Parabacteroides timonensis: one gene and its partners. The protein of the gene in region 3 interacts with the protein of the main gene of each other region in a pairwise test. Links are inferred from orthologs where the notes say so. Each region holds a gene or a part of one and is shown on either strand. Other genes may lie near its edges.

Region 1 (4,273 bases), on a different replicon or contig from region 3:
ATACAATGATATTTCTGCCTCGCCTAGCTGTTTGTGCTTCGCTGAAAATGTTGTACCTTTGCTCCCTCGAAAAATAAACGGCACATGAATAAGATCCGATTAAAAGATAAAGAATTCGAACTGTTTATCCCGGAGAAGGAGATCAAAGAGGCCATTGCGAAGATGGCTGAACAGATTAAAGCAGATGTGGGGGATAGCAATCCTCTGTTTGTAGGCGTATTGAACGGAGCGTTTATGTTTACCGCCGAACTGATGAGGCAGATGGATATGCACTATGAAATTACATTTGCCCGTTATTCTTCTTATCGGGGACTCAATACCACCGGAGTTGTTCGCGAGATCATGCCGGTGCAGGCCGATGTGAAGGGACGTACCCTGATCCTCCTGGAAGATATTATCGATACCGGCTATACTATGCAGTTTGTGATGGATAAGTTACGGAATGACGGCGCTGCCGATGTAAAGCTGGCAACCATGTTGTTTAAACCGGATTCCCTGAAATGTGATTTGAAGCCCGACTATGTCGGCCTGCAGATCCCCAGTGATTTTATCGTAGGTTACGGCCTTGATTACGACGAGATGGGACGTGCTTACCGGGATATATATAAAGTGATAGGTTAAAAGGATATACATTTATATAAATAAGAAACAATATTATGTTGAACGTTGTTATTTTTGGAGCTCCGGGTTCAGGAAAAGGAACACAGAGCGAGTTGATTATTAAAGAATATGGTTTGGATCACATTTCAACAGGTGATGTATTACGTGCCGAAATGAAAGGTGAAACCGAACTTGGTAAGATCGCAAAAGATTATATCGAAAAAGGTCAGCTTGTACCGGATGAACTGATCGTCGATATGCTGGCAAAAGTATTAGACAGCAAAGTTGGTTCTAAGGGTGTTATCTTCGATGGTTTCCCCCGTACTATTCCGCAGGCAAAAGCATTGAAAGAAATGTTGAACAAACGTGGTACTGATGTCTCTGTGATGTTGAACCTGCAGGTAGAAGAAGAAGAACTGATCAACCGTCTGTTGGAACGCGGTAAAGTATCCGGACGTTCTGACGACAACCTGGAGACAATTAAGTCCAGACTGGATGTATACCACAATCAGACAGCTCCTTTGGCTGACTATTATGTAGGCGAAGGCAAGCACGTGGGTATTCACGGTATGGGTACAGTCGAAGAAATCTTCGGACGTATTAAAGAAGCAGTAAATAAAGTAAAATAAGAAAGAAATAAAAAATGGCTGAATCAAACTTTGTAGATTACGTAAAGATCTATTGCCGCTCGGGGAAGGGCGGAAGAGGGTCTTCTCACTTTCGTCGTGAGAAATATATTCCGAAAGGAGGCCCCGACGGAGGCGACGGAGGGCGAGGAGGCCATGTGTATCTTCGCGGTAACCGGAATTACTGGACACTCCTCCACTTGAAGTTCGAACGTCATATTATGGCGACAAGCGGTGAAGGCGGTGGTGCCAAACGTAGTTTTGGTAAAGACGGTGAAGACCGTGTGATTGAAGTGCCTTGCGGAACCGTTGTATATGATGCCGAAACAGGTGAATACATCTGTGACGTAACAGAAGACGGTCAGGAAGTCATGCTATTGAAAGGCGGACGTGGCGGACAGGGTAACTGGCATTTCAAAACATCAACTAATCAGGCTCCCCGTTATGCTCAACCGGGCGAACCGGCTCAGGAACGTAAAGTGATCCTGCAATTGAAGTTGCTTGCCGACGTTGGTCTGGTAGGTTTCCCGAATGCAGGAAAGTCGACTTTGTTGTCTGTCGTATCGGCAGCCAAACCGAAAATCGCAAACTATCCGTTTACGACACTCGAACCGAACCTGGGTATCGTTAGTTATCGTGACCACCGCTCGTTTGTGATGGCCGATATTCCCGGTATTATCGAAGGGGCCAGTGAAGGCAAAGGACTCGGACTTCGCTTCCTTCGTCATATCGAACGTAACTCGTTACTTCTCTTTATGATCCCGGCAGACTCTGACGATATAAAGAAAGAGTATGAGATCCTTCATAACGAACTGGTTAAATACAATCCGGAATTGCTGACTAAAAGCCGTGTGTTAGCTATTACCAAAAGTGATATGTTGGACGATGAGCTGATGGAAGCACTGGAACAGGAATTACCGGAAGGTGTTCCGCATGTGTTTATCTCTTCGATCACCCAACAGGGTATTACCGAATTGAAAGACTTACTCTGGAAGGAGCTGAACAAAGAAACCTTCCATGAAGTCGAACGTATCGTTCATAAAGATATCGATGTAAGTTCGATACAGTTTGACGATGACGACGATGATTACGTCTTTCCTGTTGAAGAGGATGACCCGGACGAAGAATATGAAGAATACGAATGGGATGATGACGATGAAGAAACTGAAAAGTAATAAAGTTGAAATGTTGCAATTCTCCGGATTAAGCGGAGAATGCAACATTTCTCATTTTATAACGACCCGTCATGGTGGAGTGAGCGAGGGTAACTATGCCTTGATGAATCCGGGTGAGTATAGTGGCGACAATCCTGATTCCGTCCGGATGAACCGGCAACTTCTCTCGGATGCAATCGGAATTTCTCCCGAAAGGATTTTTGCTCCTTACCAGGTACATGAAGCGGAGATCGGTTGCATTAATGCCGATTTTCTTTCGTTGACTGCCGTTCGGCAGAAAGAAGAAATGAACGGGAAAGATGCTCTGGTCACAGATATGCCCGGAATATGTATCGCTGTTTCAACGGCCGATTGTGTACCTGTCCTGGTGTATGCTCCTGACAAGAATGTGGTAGCTGCTATTCATGCCGGGTGGCGTGGTACTGTGAAGCAGATCGTGGCAAAGACGATCGGATATATGGTTGCTCATTACGGTTGTGAACCGTCATGTATGTTGGCCGGTATTGCCCCGTCGATTTGTAAGGATTCTTTTGAGGTAGGAGATGAGGTGGTGGCAGCGTTCCAGGCAACCGGAGTCGATATGAACCGTATTATGGAACGGAATATTCAGACTGGTAAGGCACATATCGATCTTTGGGAAGCAAACCGTATTCAGTTACTTCAATCTGGTTTACGGTCGGAACATATAGAAATATCCGGAATCTGCACATTCCAGCACCACAATGACTTTTTCTCAGCCCGCCGGTTGGGTGTCAAAAGCGGACGTATTCTGTCCGGAATAATGATTAAAGACTAACAGTATTATGATACACGTTTCCATCTCAGAAGAAATAATAAAAGCCTGCCCGGATCTACATGTGGCAGTTGTGGCATGCGACGTAAAAAATACAATATCTGACGAACAGTTATGGAAGGAGATAGCTGAAGTGGAGAATAAGATACGTACGTCCGGAAAGCTGGAGGATATAAATAAATTTCCTCCCATACAAGCTACCCGGCAAGCTTATAAGCGTCTGGGGAAAGATCCGAACCGTTACCGTCCTTCCGCAGAGGCACTCCGTAGGCGGATATTCCGGGACCTGCCTTTATATAAGATCGATACATTGGTCGATATAATCAATCTGCTGTCTATCCAAAGCGGTTACTCTATCGGGGGATTTGATGCGACAAAGATAGACGGCGACCTGGTGTTGGGCGTAGGCAAAGAAGGAGAGATTTACCACGGGATAGGTCGCGGCGAACTGAATATTGCCGGGCTTCCTGTCTACCGCGATAACCAGGGAGGCGTTGGAACGCCGACCAGCGACGAAGAACGAACCAAGATCGACATGGATACAAGGAAGCTGTTAATGATTATAAACGGCTACTCGGGAAAGGAAGGTTTACAAGAGGCTGTTGCTTATGGGGTATCTCTTTTAACCCGATATGTATCAACAACTAATTTGGAAATAGAGTTAATTACACCTGAAAGTAGAGTTAAATTATTGTTATAAACGTGTTAATTATGTTTACAAACCTCAAAAGTGGCCAGTTTTATGCTAAAAAACATCTATTTCCTTTTGTAGTAACCGATTAATCTATAAATTTGCCCCCGTTAACGAATTAACAAAACGAAAAGAAAATGATCGAATTGATTGGAACAAACGCCGGCCTCGTTTGGACAGTATTGAACGAAGGCGGAAAAATGAGTGTTAAGGCAGTAAAGAAAGCAACTAAGATCAAAGCAGAAAAAGACATGTATGCTGCGTTTGGTTGGTTAGCTAAAGAAGGCAAACTTGCTTTCGAAGAGATTGAAGGTGAATTATTTGTTGCGCTGATCTAATCACGTAACCGATACTAGGTAAAGGAGGGCTGTTCGGATGATATTTGGAC
Region 2 (5,803 bases), on a different replicon or contig from region 3:
TTCATAACCCAAGAACAAAAGATCTTTAGCAGTGCTACAGTCTACAATCGAAGCCGTTTTACCATCCTTAGATGCTACTAAATACTTATTTGTTTCAATTGAAATAGGCTGTGCTTCTATATTTTTAAGCACAGGGGTAGTAATCATGTAGCAGTAAACGGCTTTCTCTGATGTTGAATTTGCAACAGCACCGCCCTTGATATCCAAATAATTACCAGACGCACCTGTAACAAGAGTTCCTTTTGGATCAGTAGCTGCAGCCAAAGCTGGCGATAAAGTAGAGGCAGCGCCATAAGACCAAACTGTAGCCGCATAATTTAGACCTCTCGTACCGTCATTTGCCCAAACAAGAGTTGTTTTAGCTCCACCAACTTCCCAAAGAAAGGCTTGCAAATCACTTTCCGACGTAGCATTCGTAATATCAGCCAAACTTAACGTCCCAGAACCAACAGTTAAAACTTTAGCCACAGAACCATCTCCTGGTATTTCCTTATTAACAATGATCACTTGATCATTATCAGCAAGATCAGCACCCTTCACCAACACCACACCGGCCTCCGCCGTGAATGTTGCACCGGCAGCCAGAAAGACTGCCATAAGTGTAGAAAACTTTTTGTTCATAATTTAAAATTTAATATTAATAATAGTGTTACTTAAAAAGCCTGTTTCAGAGAGGATGTTTCAACCTTGCCTATTGCTAAATGACTAGCTAAAACGTTCCTTTTTTCTCGTCATTCATTGGAAGGAGAGAAGAGTTAGTTGTCAAAAACCAAATTTTCGTACTCATTTTAGTATTCTGTTGATAAGAAAGTATATACAGTTGGAAATTATTTTTTGTTTTTAATTGTGGATTCAAAACTTATCAGTAATTTTGCTGACGAGAAAAAAGGAACGTTTTCACTAGTCATTGATTTTTCCTATATATTCTTTATATATCAAAGCCTTCACCCTATTTTATCAATTATAATATACTCGTTCGCTCCTCACCTCCCCTTTTTATTATATATAATAATGTATAAGCACACGTTTCTCCTTAAAGCGATGCAACAACCAGAGCTTTTACCGACCATTCTGCCATTATTTCCGCCTTACAATGCGTTCTTACAACTCAGCCTTCACCTTTCACACGCATTATATCTTACTATTTTACAATCTATTACAGTGACACCACACTGTTTTTTTGCTTTCACCTCCGGCTTCACCCCCGTCTTTGTCGTTTTTCTATCCTAACTTTACATCAGGAGGGGAAAAAGGCCCTCTTGCCCCCCAGTCTTTCCTGCTCAAAAGAATTAAGCAATTAGCAAAGGAAAACTAAAGTTTTACATCATGACAAATAATTCCTTTTCTCCTTACTTTTATAAAATAAAGGCTAGCCTTACGTAAATGCAAAGCATGCCTTGCTAATATGTAAGGCATACCTTACCTTTTCGAAACACAAGCCTTACAAATATAAAAGTAAGGAGGAAAAATATTAAATATCAGGAGCCGGAGGCTTCATCTTCCTGTGCCAGAGCCTTAGTTGCGGGCAAAGGCCGGGAAAGAGCGACCGGATCGGCCGGTCGATACAAAGATCAGGAGGACATTTTGGGCTTTCATAGAGACGTGTCACCGGATAATGCTAACACTCAAGCTGTTGTAAGGCGTGACAGGTGACACGTGATGCGTGAATAAATATACAGACGTGAGAAAACTTTCGAACAGGATAGTTAAAGGCATATCTGTTTTAGAGATTGAGGCACTCGTTTCCAAACAAAAATAGTACCTTTGTTAGATCAAAATAAAAAGTTTTTCAATCATATATGGAACCATTTATACATCTACACGTACACACCCAGTACTCGTTACTGGATGGTCAAGCCTCTATTGATGCGTTGATCGACAAAGCGCAAAAAGACGGCATGAACGCAATAGCCGTTACCGACCACGGTAACATGTTCGGTATAAAAGAGTTCTTCAACAAGGTTTCCAAAAAGAACGGGAAGCCGCTCGGTGCTATCAAAGATCTGGAAAAAGAACAGAAAGCACTCAAAGGGAAAGAAGAACTTACTGCCGAAGAACAGGCACGCCTGGGAGAGATCCCGGCTTTAATAGATGCTGAAAAGAAAAAAATATTCAAACCCATTATAGGCTGCGAATGCTATTGCGCCCGCAACGGCCGGCATAATAAAAGCCTCAAGGAAGACCGTAGCGGTTACCACCTGATCGTATTGGCAAAGAACATGAACGGTTATAAGAACCTGATCAAGATGGTATCTATTTCGTGGACCGAAGGTTTCTACGGACGTCCGCGTATCGACCACGAATTGCTCGAAAAATACCATGAAGATCTGATCATCTGTTCGGCCTGCCTGGGAGGAGAGATTCCACAGCACATCATGCACGGCCAGATCGACAAGGCGGAAGAGTCTATCAAATGGTTTAAAAATCTGTTTGGCGAAGATTATTACCTGGAAATGCAACGGCACGAAACACACGACCCGAATGCCGACTGTACCACCTATCCCAAACAGCAGGAAGTCAACAAGGTAATGATCGAACTCGCACACAAACATAACGTCAAGCTGATCGCCACCAACGACGTCCATTTCGTAAACGCAGAAGACGCCGAGGCACACGACCGCCTGATCTGCCTGAGTACCGGAAAAGACCTCGACGACCCGACCCGTATGCGCTATTCCAAACAGGAATGGATGAAAACGACAGCCGAAATGAATACCATCTTTGCCGATATACCGGAGGCCCTCAGCAACACGCTCGAGATTGCCGACAAAGTGGAGTTCTACTCGATCGACAGCGGCCCTATCATGCCGACCTTCGCTATTCCCGAAGAGTTCGGAACGGAAGAGTCATACCGCGAAAAGTTATCCGAACAGGAGTTGTTCGATGAGTTTACCCGCGATGAGAACGGGAATGTGGTACTGAGCGAAGAAGATGCAAAAGACAAGATAAAGAAACTGGGCGGATACGATAAACTCTACCGTATCAAGTTGGAAGCCGACTATCTGAAGAAACTGACTTACGACGGAGCCAGAGAATGCTATGGTGAAGATCTGTCGGAAGAAGTAAGGGAACGTCTGGATTTCGAGTTGCACATTATGAAGACAATGGGTTTCCCCGGATACTTCCTTATTGTGCAGGACTTTATTAAAGCAGCCCGCGAAGAGCTGGGTGTATCGGTAGGTCCGGGACGTGGTTCGGCTGCCGGTTCGGCAGTGGCTTACTGTCTGGGGATCACCAAGATCGACCCGATCAAGTACGACTTGCTGTTCGAACGTTTCCTGAATCCCGACCGTATCTCCCTCCCCGATATCGATACCGACTTCGATGATGACGGACGCGGCGAGGTGTTGCGCTGGGTAACGGAGAAATACGGAGCCGACCGGGTAGCACATATTATTACGTATGGCACAATGGCAACCAAATCGGCTATCAAGGACGTTGCCCGCGTGCAGAAACTACCGCTTTCCGAATCTAACCGCCTGGCCAAGCTGGTGCCGGATAAGATTCCGGATATGAAGAAGTTTAAGTTGAAAGATGCCATCAATTACGTACCCGAACTGCGCGAAGCGGCCACCGGAAGCGATCCGCTGGCACGCGATACCTTGAAATATGCACAGATGCTGGAAGGTAACGTGCGTAATACGGGTGTACATGCCTGTGGTGTAATTATCGGACGGTATGATATATCCGACGTCGTTCCGGTAAGTACCGCAAAAGATAAAGAAACCGGCGAAGAGATGCTGGTTACCCAATATGAAGGTTCTGTAATCGAGGAAACCGGACTGATCAAGATGGACTTCCTGGGACTGAAAACCTTGTCCATCATCAAAGAAGCCATCGAAAATATCCGTCTGACGACCGGACACGAGCTCGATATCGACCATATCAGCCTGGAAGATCCGAAAACATACGAATTGTATTGCACCGGAAAAACAACCGGGACATTCCAGTTCGAGTCCGCCGGTATGCAAAAGTACCTGAAAGAGCTGCAACCTTCCAAGTTTGAAGACCTGATCGCCATGAATGCCCTGTATCGTCCGGGGCCTATGGATTATATACCCGACTTTATCGACCGTAAGCACGGGCGTAAACCGATCGAGTATGATATCGCCGTCATGGAAAAATACCTGAAAGACACCTACGGCATTACAGTCTATCAGGAACAGGTCATGCTTCTGTCGCGTCTGTTGGCAAACTTCACCCGTGGTGAGAGTGATGCCCTGCGTAAGGCGATGGGTAAGAAGTTGATCGACAAGATGAACCACCTGAAATCGAAGTTTATGGCAGGTGGCCAGGCAAACGGTTATGAAGCGAAGACACTTGAAAAGATCTGGTCCGACTGGGAAAAGTTTGCTTCTTATGCATTCAACAAAAGTCACGCCACCTGCTACTCGTGGGTCGCTTACCAGACCGCATTCCTCAAAGCGAACTATCCGTCCGAATACATGGCAGCCGTACTGAGCCGAAGTTTGTCCAATATCGTGGATATCACGAAGTTTATGGATGAATGTAAAGCGATGGGGATACAGGTATTGGGGCCTGATGTGAACGAATCTATCCTGAAGTTCAGCGTCGATAAAAACAAGAATATTCGTTTCGGACTGGGAGCCGTGAAAGGTGTCGGCGAGTCGGCCGTACTGAATATCATTGAAGAACGGAAGAAAAACGGACCGTATAAGAACATTTTCGACTTTGTTGAACGCGTCAACCTGACATCGTGCAATAAGAAGAACATCGAATCATTGGCTTTGGCGGGTGCATTCGACAACTTCGGCATCCAGCGCGAACAGTTCTTTGCCGAAACAGGCAAAGGTGAACTCTTCCTGGATACGCTGGTACGCTATGGTAATAAGTTCCAGATGGATAAAAGTTCTGCCGCCAACTCTTTATTTGGTGGCGACGATCTATTGGTAGCCATTACCAAACCGGAAATTCCGGTTTGCCAGCGTTGGAGCGACCTGGAACGTTTGAATAAGGAAAAGGAACTGGTAGGTATCTATCTCTCCGCTCACCCGCTGGACGAATATCGCATCGTATTAACCTATGTATGCAATACGGGAATGGCAGAGATCAACGACCGGGAAAGCCTGAAAGGGCGCGAAATACTACTGGGCGGTATCGTTACCGACTTCCGTGAGGGAATGACCAAGACAGGCAAGCCTTATGGAGTGGTTAAAATTGAAGACTTTACCGGCAGTGGGGAGATTGCTTTATTCGGTAACAACTATATAGAATACAGTAAATATTGCAAACTGGGTATGTATCTGCTCATCAATGCCCGCGTAGAGCCCCGACGTTGGAATGAGAATGAACTCGATTTCAATATCGGTTCGATCCGTTTGTTGCAGGATGAAAAAGACAAGCTGATCGAAAAGATCAGTATCACCTTGCCGATCCACGACCTCGACGAGCCTACAGTCAATGAATTATCGGTGTTGATCAAAAACAATCCGGGACAGAGCTTGTTATATTTTAGAGTGGTTGATGGCGAACATAACATTTCACAAAATTTCTTTTCGCAGAATATCCGGCTGAATGTAACCGGTAAGTTAGTGGAATTCCTGCAGGAGAACGAAAATATTGATTTCAAAATTAACGGCTAAAGTTGTACGGTGTAGAAAGAATTAGTACTTTTGACACCTCGAAAAGGGAACAATTTAAATTAGATATATAATTATGGCACTAGAAGTTACAGATGCAAATTTTGAGGAGTTGGTAAACTCAGGCAAGCCCATGGTCGTTGATTTTTGGGCAGAATGGTGCGGTCCTTGCCGTATGGTAAGTCCGATCATCGATGAATTGG
Region 3 (4,113 bases):
TTGTTGACTTAGGCTTTGAGAGCGTAATGCGTTTCTTCTACGAGAAAATCTTTTAATCAGTTTTTGATATGTCTGATATCCAGAAAAAATTTTATGTTCTGCGCGCCATTAGTGGTAAGGAGAATAAGGTAAGAGAATATCTAGAAGCTGAATTGAAGAATACAGACTTGGGTGAGTATGTCAACCAGGTGCTGATTCCTACGGAGAAAACTTTTACGGTGCGTAATGGTAAGAAGGTGATGAAAGAAAGAGCTTACTTGCCGGGTTATGTATTGGTAGAAGCCGCATTGGTTGGAGAAGTTGCTCATCGATTAAGAAACATTCCCAATGTAATCGGATTTTTGGGCGGGTCTGATAACCCGGTTCCGTTGCGTCCTTCTGAAGTTAGCCGTATTTTAGGTACGGTTGATGAATTGCAGGATCAACAGGAAGAACTGGATATCCAATTCTACGTTGGTGAGAGTGTGAAAATCACCTTTGGACCGTTCAGCGGTTTTACAGGTGTGATCGAAGAAGTCAACGCCGAGAAAAAGAAACTCAAAGTGATGGTAAAAGTCTTCGGACGTAAAACACCGCTTGAGTTAGGCTATATGCAAGTTGAGAAGGAGTAACGCTTTTGTTACGAGAAGTGTTTTCTTTCTGTTATTGATGTTATATATCTAAATTTTAGAAAAATGGCTAAAGAAGTTGCTGGACAAATCAAATTGCAGATTAAAGGAGGAGCAGCAAACCCTTCTCCCCCAGTAGGACCTGCCTTAGGTTCTAAGGGTATTAATATTATGGAGTTTTGCAAGCAATTTAATGCCAGAACCCAAGACAAGGCTGGTAAAGTATTACCTGTGGTAATTACTTACTATGCTGATAAGTCTTTCGACTTTGTCGTTAAAACCCCTCCTGTTGCTATCCAGTTATTGGAAGCATCCAAACAGAAGAGTGGTTCTGCAGAGCCGAATCGTAAGAAGATTGCTGAAATCTCTTGGGATCAGGTAAAAACTATCGCAGAAGACAAAATTGTCGACTTAAACTGCTTTACTGTTGAAGCTGCCATGAGAATGGTTGCCGGAACAGCCAGAAGTATGGGTATCACTGTTAAAGGGACATTCCCGGGTAATAATTAATAAACTTCAATTGAAATGAGTAAACTGACAAAAAATCAAAAGTTGGCTTTAGGCAAGATTGAAGCTGGGAAAGCATATACGTTAAAGGAAGCATCAGCATTAGTAAAAGAAATTACTACTTCTAAGTTTGATGCATCTGTAGATGTGGATGTTCGTTTAGGTGTTGACCCCCGTAAAGCCAATCAAATGGTTAGAGGTGTTGTTTCATTACCTCACGGAACAGGTAAACAAGTTAGGGTTCTCGCATTATGTACACCAGACAAGGAAGCTGAAGCAACTGCTGCTGGAGCTGACTATGTTGGCTTGGATGAGTATATTGACAAAATTAAAGGTGGTTGGACTGATATTGACGTGATCATCACTATGCCTTCTATCATGGGTAAAATCGGTGCTCTGGGTAGAGTATTAGGCCCTCGTGGTTTGATGCCTAACCCTAAAAGCGGTACGGTTACCAATGAAATCGGCAACGCAGTGAAAGAAGTTAAGCAAGGTAAGATCGACTTTAAGGTGGACAAAACCGGTATCGTTCATACATCAATCGGAAAGGTATCTTTCAATGCCGATCAGATTCGTGATAACGCCAAGGAATTTATTTCAACTCTTTTAAAGTTGAAACCGTCTGCAGCTAAAGGTACATATATAAAGAGCATTTATCTTTCTAGTACAATGAGCGCGGGTATTAAAATTGACCCGAAATCAGTTGAAGAAAACTAATTTAAATTTATTGCACAATGAAAAAGGAAGATAAAGGCATAGTAATAAGCCAGCTTACAGAAACTGTAAAAGAATATCCTAATTTCTATTTGACTGATATCGAAGCATTGAATGCTGAGAAAACAAGCAAATTGAGAAGAGAATGTTTCAAGCAGGAAGTAAAGTTGGTTGTTGTTAAGAACAACTTGCTTAAAAAAGCACTGGAAAACGTTGAGGGGGATTTCTCTCAGTTAGAAGTTGCTTTAAAGGGCAATACAGCTGTTATGTTTTCACAAACAGCTAATGCTCCTGCTCGTCTGATCAAAGAATTTACAAAGGGTGCAAAAAAGGATGAGGTTGCAAAACCTTTGTTGAAGGCTGCCTATGTACAGGAAAGTTTCTACATCGGTGCAGAAAACCTGGAAGCCCTTGTAAATATCAAGAGCAAAAACGAACTTATCGGCGATGTTATTGCCTTGCTGCAATCTCCGGCGAAGAACGTTATCTCTGCTCTTCAGTCATCAGGACAAACTATCCATGGTCTATTGAAGACTTTGGAAGAAAGATAATAATTTAATTTTTTACAGTAAACAATCATTTAAATCATACAAAAATGGCAGATTTGAAAGCTTTTGCAGAACAATTAGTAAACCTGACCGTAAAAGAAGTTAGCGAACTGGCTACAATCCTTAAAGAAGAATATGGTATCGAACCTGCAGCTGCAGCTGTTGCTGTTGCTGGTCCTGCTGCTGGTGGCGCTGCTGCTGCAGAAGAAGAAAAGACTTCTTTTGATGTTATCTTGAAAGCAGCTGGTGCTAATAAATTGGCTGTTGTTAAGGCAGTAAAAGAATTAACAGGTCTTGGCTTGAAAGAAGCTAAAGATTTAGTTGACGGTGCACCTAGCGCAATCAAAGAAGGAATCGCTAAAGCTGATGCTGAAGGATTAAAGAAGAGCTTGGAAGAAGCTGGAGCTGAAGTTGAGCTTAAATAGTATTTATAACCTGGTTTCCAGGTGATTTGGTTAAGAGTCTCCCTTAAAGGAGATTCTTAACCTTTTTGTGTCTATAATTTCAATAAGTTCAATAAATTCCTTACTAGATGTCTTCAACAGCTGAAAACCAAAGAGTTAATTTTGCTTCGATTAAGAATCAGTTTCCGTATCCGGACTTTCTCGAAGTTCAATTGAAGTCATTCCAAGACTTTCTTCAACTTGACACACCTCCTGAAAAGAGAAAGAAGGAGGGATTGTACAAGGTGTTTGCAGAGAATTTTCCGATTGCAGATACCAGAAACAATTTTGTGTTGGAGTTCTTAGATTACTATATAGATCCGCCCCGCTATACGATCGACGAATGTATTGCCCGTGGATTAACCTATAGTGTGCCTTTAAAAGCAAAGTTAAAACTATATTGTACGGATCCGGATCACGAAGATTTCGATACTGTTATCCAGGACGTATATTTGGGCCCGATCCCTTATATGACGGAACGGGGTACTTTTGTTATCAATGGTGCTGAGCGTGTTGTTGTTTCACAGTTACACCGTTCTCCGGGTGTGTTCTTCGGTCAGAGTACACATGCCAATGGAACGAAATTGTATTCAGCACGTATCATTCCGTTTAAAGGCTCATGGATCGAATTTGCAACAGACATCAATAATGTGATGTATGCTTATATCGACCGTAAAAAGAAATTACCTGTAACCACCCTTTTAAGAGCTATTGGTTTTGAAGGCGATAGAGATATTCTTGAAATTTTTAATCTGGCAGAAGAAGTTAAAGTTTCGAAGGCTAACCTGAAGAAACTGATCGGTCGTAAGCTGGCTGCCCGCGTGTTGAAAACATGGGTGGAAGATTTCGTGGATGAAGATACCGGCGAAGTTGTTTCTATTGAACGTAATGACGTTATCATCGATCGTGAATCGGTTTTGGATAGCGATAATATTGAAGCTATTCTGGAATCTGGAACGCAGAATGTATTATTACATCGTGAAGACCAGAATCTATCAGATTATGCAATCATCTATAATACGCTTCAGAAAGACCCCAGTAACTCTGAAAAAGAGGCTGTTTTGTATATTTACCGTCAGTTGCGTAACGCAGAACCTGCAGACGAAGCAAGTGCCCGTGAAGTTATACAGAACCTTTTCTTCTCTGAAAAACGTTATGATTTAGGTGAAGTAGGCCGTTACAGAATTAATAAAAAGTTGAACCTTACTACCAGCGATGATGTAAAGGTTTTAACGAAAGAAGATATAATCGAGATCATCAAGTATCTGATCGAGTTGATCAACTCGAAAGCGA
Region 4 (4,263 bases), 920 kb from region 3 along the record:
AGAACTAGAATGTCACATCTATGCCACCCATGAACACAGCCTTGGGCATCGGAAAACCGTAATTGATCGTATAACGGGTAGCCGTCAGGTTCTCCCCTTTCACAAACAGGTTCAAGCCTTTGTCGCGGCTGCCGAACCGGTAGGCGGCACGGGCGCTGAGAACGGTGTAATTTTCCTTGACTTCGGAAACCCCTTCTAAGGGCACTCTCACATAAAGATCATATACCGATTGTAAATTCGCGTTGAAAGTGAAGCGTCCGGGAGCATAGGTTGCACCCACGTTGAGCTTATGGGCCGGGGCAGCCAAGAGCGGCTTGCTGGTATGCAGGTAGCTGTAATTCATATCGACGCTGAGGTTTCCGAGGATCTGGTAGCGGCCCTCGAACTCGATACCTTTGTTGGTGAAGGTTCCGACATTACGATTTTCCTTCGGAAAATCATTCGGAGGATTTACCATGACAGCCTCGATCATATTCTTTCCGTCGATAAAGAAAGCCGTCACCTCGCCATACAAGCGTCCATCCAGGAACGACTGTCCGACAGCAAGCTCGTAATTCAACATGTTTTCCGGTTTCAATTCGTCGTTGGCCGCCCCCCACATATACATCTCGCGGATATTAGGACTGCGGAAACCTTTCGAGAAAGAAGCACGGATCACATTGCCCTCCAGCGGACGGAAGGTAAGGCCTGCCTGCGGAACCCATTCGCCCCCGAACACACTGTTATGCTCGTAACGCACACCAGCGTTGATGCTTAACATATCGAAGAGGTCTTGTTGCATGATGACGTAGCCGGCCACTTCGTTGACAGATTTGTCGATCAGTTCGCCTTTCGGGCCGCTGATGCTGTCGTTCCACGCATGTCCGCCCCAGTTTTTATAGTCGATACCGGCCGTAAAGGTGTTGCCTTCGACGAGACGGAACGACTGGTAAAGCAGGACACCTGTGTTATGATCGTCCGAACGGAAGAGGTATGAGCGGGGTGTTCCGCCGGGCTTGTAGCCATCATTCACCTCGTGATTTCCCCAGTTGTAGAACACACGCAGGGCACCGCTTGTCTTTTCGTGATGGTTTTCGAGCGCGAAAGAGGTCGTACCGCGCAACACGTCTACCAGGTAGTCGAGCACCGGTTCGTCGATCGTACCGGGGTTCTGGGTCTTGAACTTGGCCAGACTCAGGTCGCCCGTCACGCGGTAGTGATCGTTTATCTTATACCCCAGGTTGGCAAAGCCGTTGGTGATATGGAATTTGGAGTTGGGCCGGTGGCCGTCCGTACGGTCGTGGTTCACGGAAATGAAGCTGCTGAAGTTGCCGAGGTTGTAACCGTTGTTCACCATATACTTCTGCGTGTTGTAGGAACCGTACATGATACGTGCCTGAGTGCGCCGTCCCTGCTGCTTATGGTGACGGGTGATGATATTCACCACGCCGCCCATCGCGTTGGAACCGTACATCAAGGAGCCCGGGCCACGGATCACTTCCACCCGTTCCACGTCGGAAGCCACATAGGTGTCGGGTAGCGCATGTCCGAAGATACCGGCCCACTGCGGCTGTCCGTCGAAGAGCATCAGGACTTTGTTGCCCTGCCCTACGCCACGGATGTTGACCGTCCCGGCCGATCCGTCGTTCACCCCGAAGCCGGTGATGCCTTTCTGTGTCACAAAGAGTCCGGGGACACGCTGCGAGAGCACCGGAAGCAGGGCCGACTCGCTGCTGGCCTCTATCTCGTCGCGCTCGATCACCGAGATGGAAAGTGGGACGCTGTTGCGGTTTACCTGTATCTTGTTGGCCGAGATCACAACGCCCTTCAAGTTGATAAGGCTGTCTATTCCCAGCGGTTCGATGGGTTCTACCGGTTCGGAGGAGTAGGCTAACGTACTGAACAGTAGCCCCGGAATGAGTAAAAATCCTTTCTTCATAAATTAACTTGTATAATATTTGTCATCTGTTTCGCGGCACAAAGTAACACAAATAAACAAAATCGTGTTACTTTGGATGCAAAAAAATATAATTAATCGGCCCGGCTCATCACCAGTTTGCCGTGTTTAATCCCCTTGATGGCAGTCAGTTTATCCGACAGTTCGGTCAGGCGGTGGGCAGTTCCCATCACGGTAACGATATGAAGGCAGAAATTCTGATTGACATAATATTGGGAGGAAGAGAGTATCACATCCTGGTAATCTTGCTGGATACTCACGATCTTTGAAGCGATGGCGGTCTTCTCCTGGTCATACATGATGATGATAGTGCCGGCCACGATGTGATTGCATTGCCATTTCTTCTCGGCCACGTTCTTTTCTATCAGGAAGCGAATGGCCTGTGAGCGGTTGGCAAAGCCATTTTCGTCCACATACTGGTCGAGCGATTCTAACAGGTTGTCTTCGAGGGAGACGCCAAAACGTTTTATCGACATAGGTTGCTTCATTTATTTTGAGCGGTAAATATACTATTTTATTACCGATACAAAGGTAAGGGAGCCAAAAGAAATAATGTAATATAAATTACAGTTATTATTACCAATATTACTGATTTGGTGAATTTTCAGAAATTCCTTCCCGTATCCCACCACAGGCGGATGCCGCAATGGTCGGGACCTCCGAGGGCATTGACCAGGGCGGTGTACTGCTGGGGGTTGGAGGCCTTGATACCAACCATGAAGTTCAGGCGGCGGGGGCCCAGGTTGGTGTCGACCGTCCCCTGGCTGGCATTCACCAGAACGGGGAAGAGACGCGGATAACCCGTGCGACGCTGTTCGGCCCAGGCTTCGCAGCCTTCGGGGTAACAGGCGATCCATTTCTGGGTGATGATCCGTTCGAGCTTCTCTTCGTCCGTGGCCGTTTCGTCCCAGGCCGGCGTTATGCGGCTCATGGCCTGTGCGTCGAAGGCGGCGTTGAAGGCATCCCGATACCCTTTCGGTGTACGGGTACTGTTGAGGTAAGGCATCACATCGCCGGCACTCCACTGCGCAAAGGAGGCTCTCACGCCATTCTCGTAGCAGGCCTGCACGTCCTCGGCCGACCATTTGCGCAGGGCTGCCTCGGCACGCAGGAACCAGACTTCGGCGGCGGTCATCAACACTGCGTCGGTCGATTGGGTGATGGTGCTCTTCGAATGTTCGCTGTAATTCTTATGGTTGAAACCCGTTCCCTGACGCATGCCCTTGAACGTGCCGCCCACGCGCACGATCTCCTCCCCTTTGCCGCCGAGAGCCTTCTTGAAGTAGTGGGGCAAGCGGGGATCTTCATAGCCTCCCATATACGACTCAAGGTTAGCGTTCATGATGGCACTGCCCCAGGCTACGCTGATCTCCCCCAGGGGATTGTTGTAGCCGCTGCCGGCGGTCGAGACGGCTACGATATCGTCGTCGTTCTCCAGTAGTCCGCCCCTGTCGGCCAGGGCCTTATGTGCCTGTGAAGCGGCCAGCTGAGGGTCGGCCATCGCGATGCGGACAGCCAGGCGGAGACGCAGGGAGTTGGCGAACCTGATCCACTCGTCGTAGGTACGTTTGGCCTTGGGCATGAGGAAATCGAACTTGGCAAAGTTCTCCACCTTCGGGTTTTCCTCCTGGTATTCGCGTATCTTTTCGATCCCGATGTCGAGGTCTTTGAAGAAAGCGCGGTAGGCCTCGGCCTGGGTGTCGGGCATCGATCCGGTTTTCGACCCGAACTGGGTGTAAATAATGGGCCCATACAAATCGGAAACACGGTGCATGCTTTCTACTTTTAGGATGCGTGCTATTCCGAAAAAGGATGCATACTTTTCTTCGGTGAGTTCTTCAGACTTCAGGATTTCGGGCAGGACATAGCCGTAGGTGTTCTCCCAGAACGCACCGTTCCAACCGTCCTGCATGTTATAGATGGTGTTACCCCTTCCTTCGATGTAGGGGCTGAAGTCGTGGAAATAGCCCGCGAACATGTCGGCACCGAGGTTCTGCATCACCTGAAACGTCCAGTTCTTCCCCCCGCCCCAATCGTAGTTGAAGTAGATTCCCTGCTGCACGACTTTGAGGGGGAGCCCGTACTTGTTGAATTCCTGTTCCTTGAGGTCGTCGGGAAACCCGGTCCCGTCGGTGTTGTACGACTCGAATTGTCCGGTACACGAGGTCAACCCCAGCCATCCGGGCATCAATATCAGGGCGATATAGGCGGTTATCTTTTTCATTTTCGTCTGTGGTGATTAGAAAGAAAGTTTCACGTTAAATCCCAGGTTCCGGGTGGTCGGCATACCGAACACGTCGATGCCCTGGTTGTCATTGTTGGTCGAG

Evidence for each region.
Region 1: the proteins of rplL (region 3) and obgE interact in binary tests that used the Escherichia coli proteins (3 or more experiments, as listed by UniProt). The link is inferred for Parabacteroides timonensis from one-to-one orthologs.
Region 2: the proteins of rplL (region 3) and dnaE interact in binary tests that used the Escherichia coli proteins (3 or more experiments, as listed by UniProt). The link is inferred for Parabacteroides timonensis from one-to-one orthologs.
Region 4: the proteins of rplL (region 3) and nikR interact in binary tests that used the Escherichia coli proteins (3 or more experiments, as listed by UniProt). The link is inferred for Parabacteroides timonensis from one-to-one orthologs.

What each region holds. Positions count from the first base shown.
Region 1 is NZ_LT669940.1:1,299,768-1,304,040, forward strand. Bases 463-3,322 are described here. They hold obgE (GTPase ObgE), read left to right. Parts: upstream 463-1,243; coding sequence 1,244-2,401; downstream 2,402-3,322. Other genes in these bases: hpt (hypoxanthine phosphoribosyltransferase), read left to right, coding at 463-621; BQ7394_RS05700 (adenylate kinase), read left to right, coding at 657-1,229; pgeF (peptidoglycan editing factor PgeF), read left to right, coding at 2,355-3,197; BQ7394_RS05715 (B3/B4 domain-containing protein), read left to right, coding at 3,205-3,322. Outside these bases: more of hpt, read left to right, coding at 85-462; more of BQ7394_RS05715, read left to right, coding at 3,323-3,894; BQ7394_RS05720 (winged helix-turn-helix domain-containing protein), read left to right, coding at 4,023-4,223. UniProt on the Escherichia coli protein: An essential GTPase which binds GTP, GDP and possibly (p)ppGpp with moderate affinity, with high nucleotide exchange rates and a fairly low GTP hydrolysis rate.
Region 2 is NZ_LT669940.1:388,922-394,724, reverse strand. The notes cover bases 1,414-5,803. They hold dnaE (DNA polymerase III subunit alpha), read left to right. Parts: upstream 1,414-1,799; coding sequence 1,800-5,603; downstream 5,604-5,803. Other genes in these bases: trxA (thioredoxin), read left to right, coding at 5,677-5,803. Also shown: BQ7394_RS25550 (DUF6383 domain-containing protein), read right to left, coding at 1-621. UniProt on the Escherichia coli protein: DNA polymerase III is a complex, multichain enzyme responsible for most of the replicative synthesis in bacteria. This DNA polymerase also exhibits 3' to 5' exonuclease activity. The alpha chain is the DNA polymerase catalytic subunit.
Region 3 is NZ_LT669941.1:2,718,676-2,722,788, reverse strand. The notes cover bases 1,414-4,113. They hold rplL (50S ribosomal protein L7/L12), read left to right. Parts: upstream 1,414-2,424; coding sequence 2,425-2,802; downstream 2,803-4,113. Other genes in these bases: rpoB (DNA-directed RNA polymerase subunit beta), read left to right, coding at 2,910-4,113; rplJ (50S ribosomal protein L10), read left to right, coding at 1,850-2,380; rplA (50S ribosomal protein L1), read left to right, coding at 1,414-1,832. Also shown: preprotein translocase subunit SecE, read left to right, coding at 1-56; transcription termination/antitermination protein NusG, read left to right, coding at 69-611; rplK (50S ribosomal protein L11), read left to right, coding at 675-1,118; more of rplA, read left to right, coding at 1,134-1,413. UniProt on the Escherichia coli protein: The binding site for several of the GTPase factors involved in protein synthesis (IF-2, EF-Tu, EF-G and RF3). Is thus essential for accurate translation.
Region 4 is NZ_LT669941.1:1,800,653-1,804,915, forward strand. What follows is about bases 712-3,561. They hold nikR (nickel-responsive transcriptional regulator NikR), read right to left. Parts: upstream 2,413-3,561; coding sequence 2,011-2,412; downstream 712-2,010. Other genes in these bases: BQ7394_RS14890 (TonB-dependent receptor plug domain-containing protein), read right to left, coding at 712-1,918; BQ7394_RS14900 (SusD/RagB family nutrient-binding outer membrane lipoprotein), read right to left, coding at 2,541-3,561. Outside these bases: more of BQ7394_RS14890, read right to left, coding at 5-711; more of BQ7394_RS14900, read right to left, coding at 3,562-4,160; BQ7394_RS14905 (SusC/RagA family TonB-linked outer membrane protein), read right to left, coding at 4,176-4,263. UniProt on the Escherichia coli protein: Transcriptional repressor of the nikABCDE operon. Is active in the presence of excessive concentrations of intracellular nickel.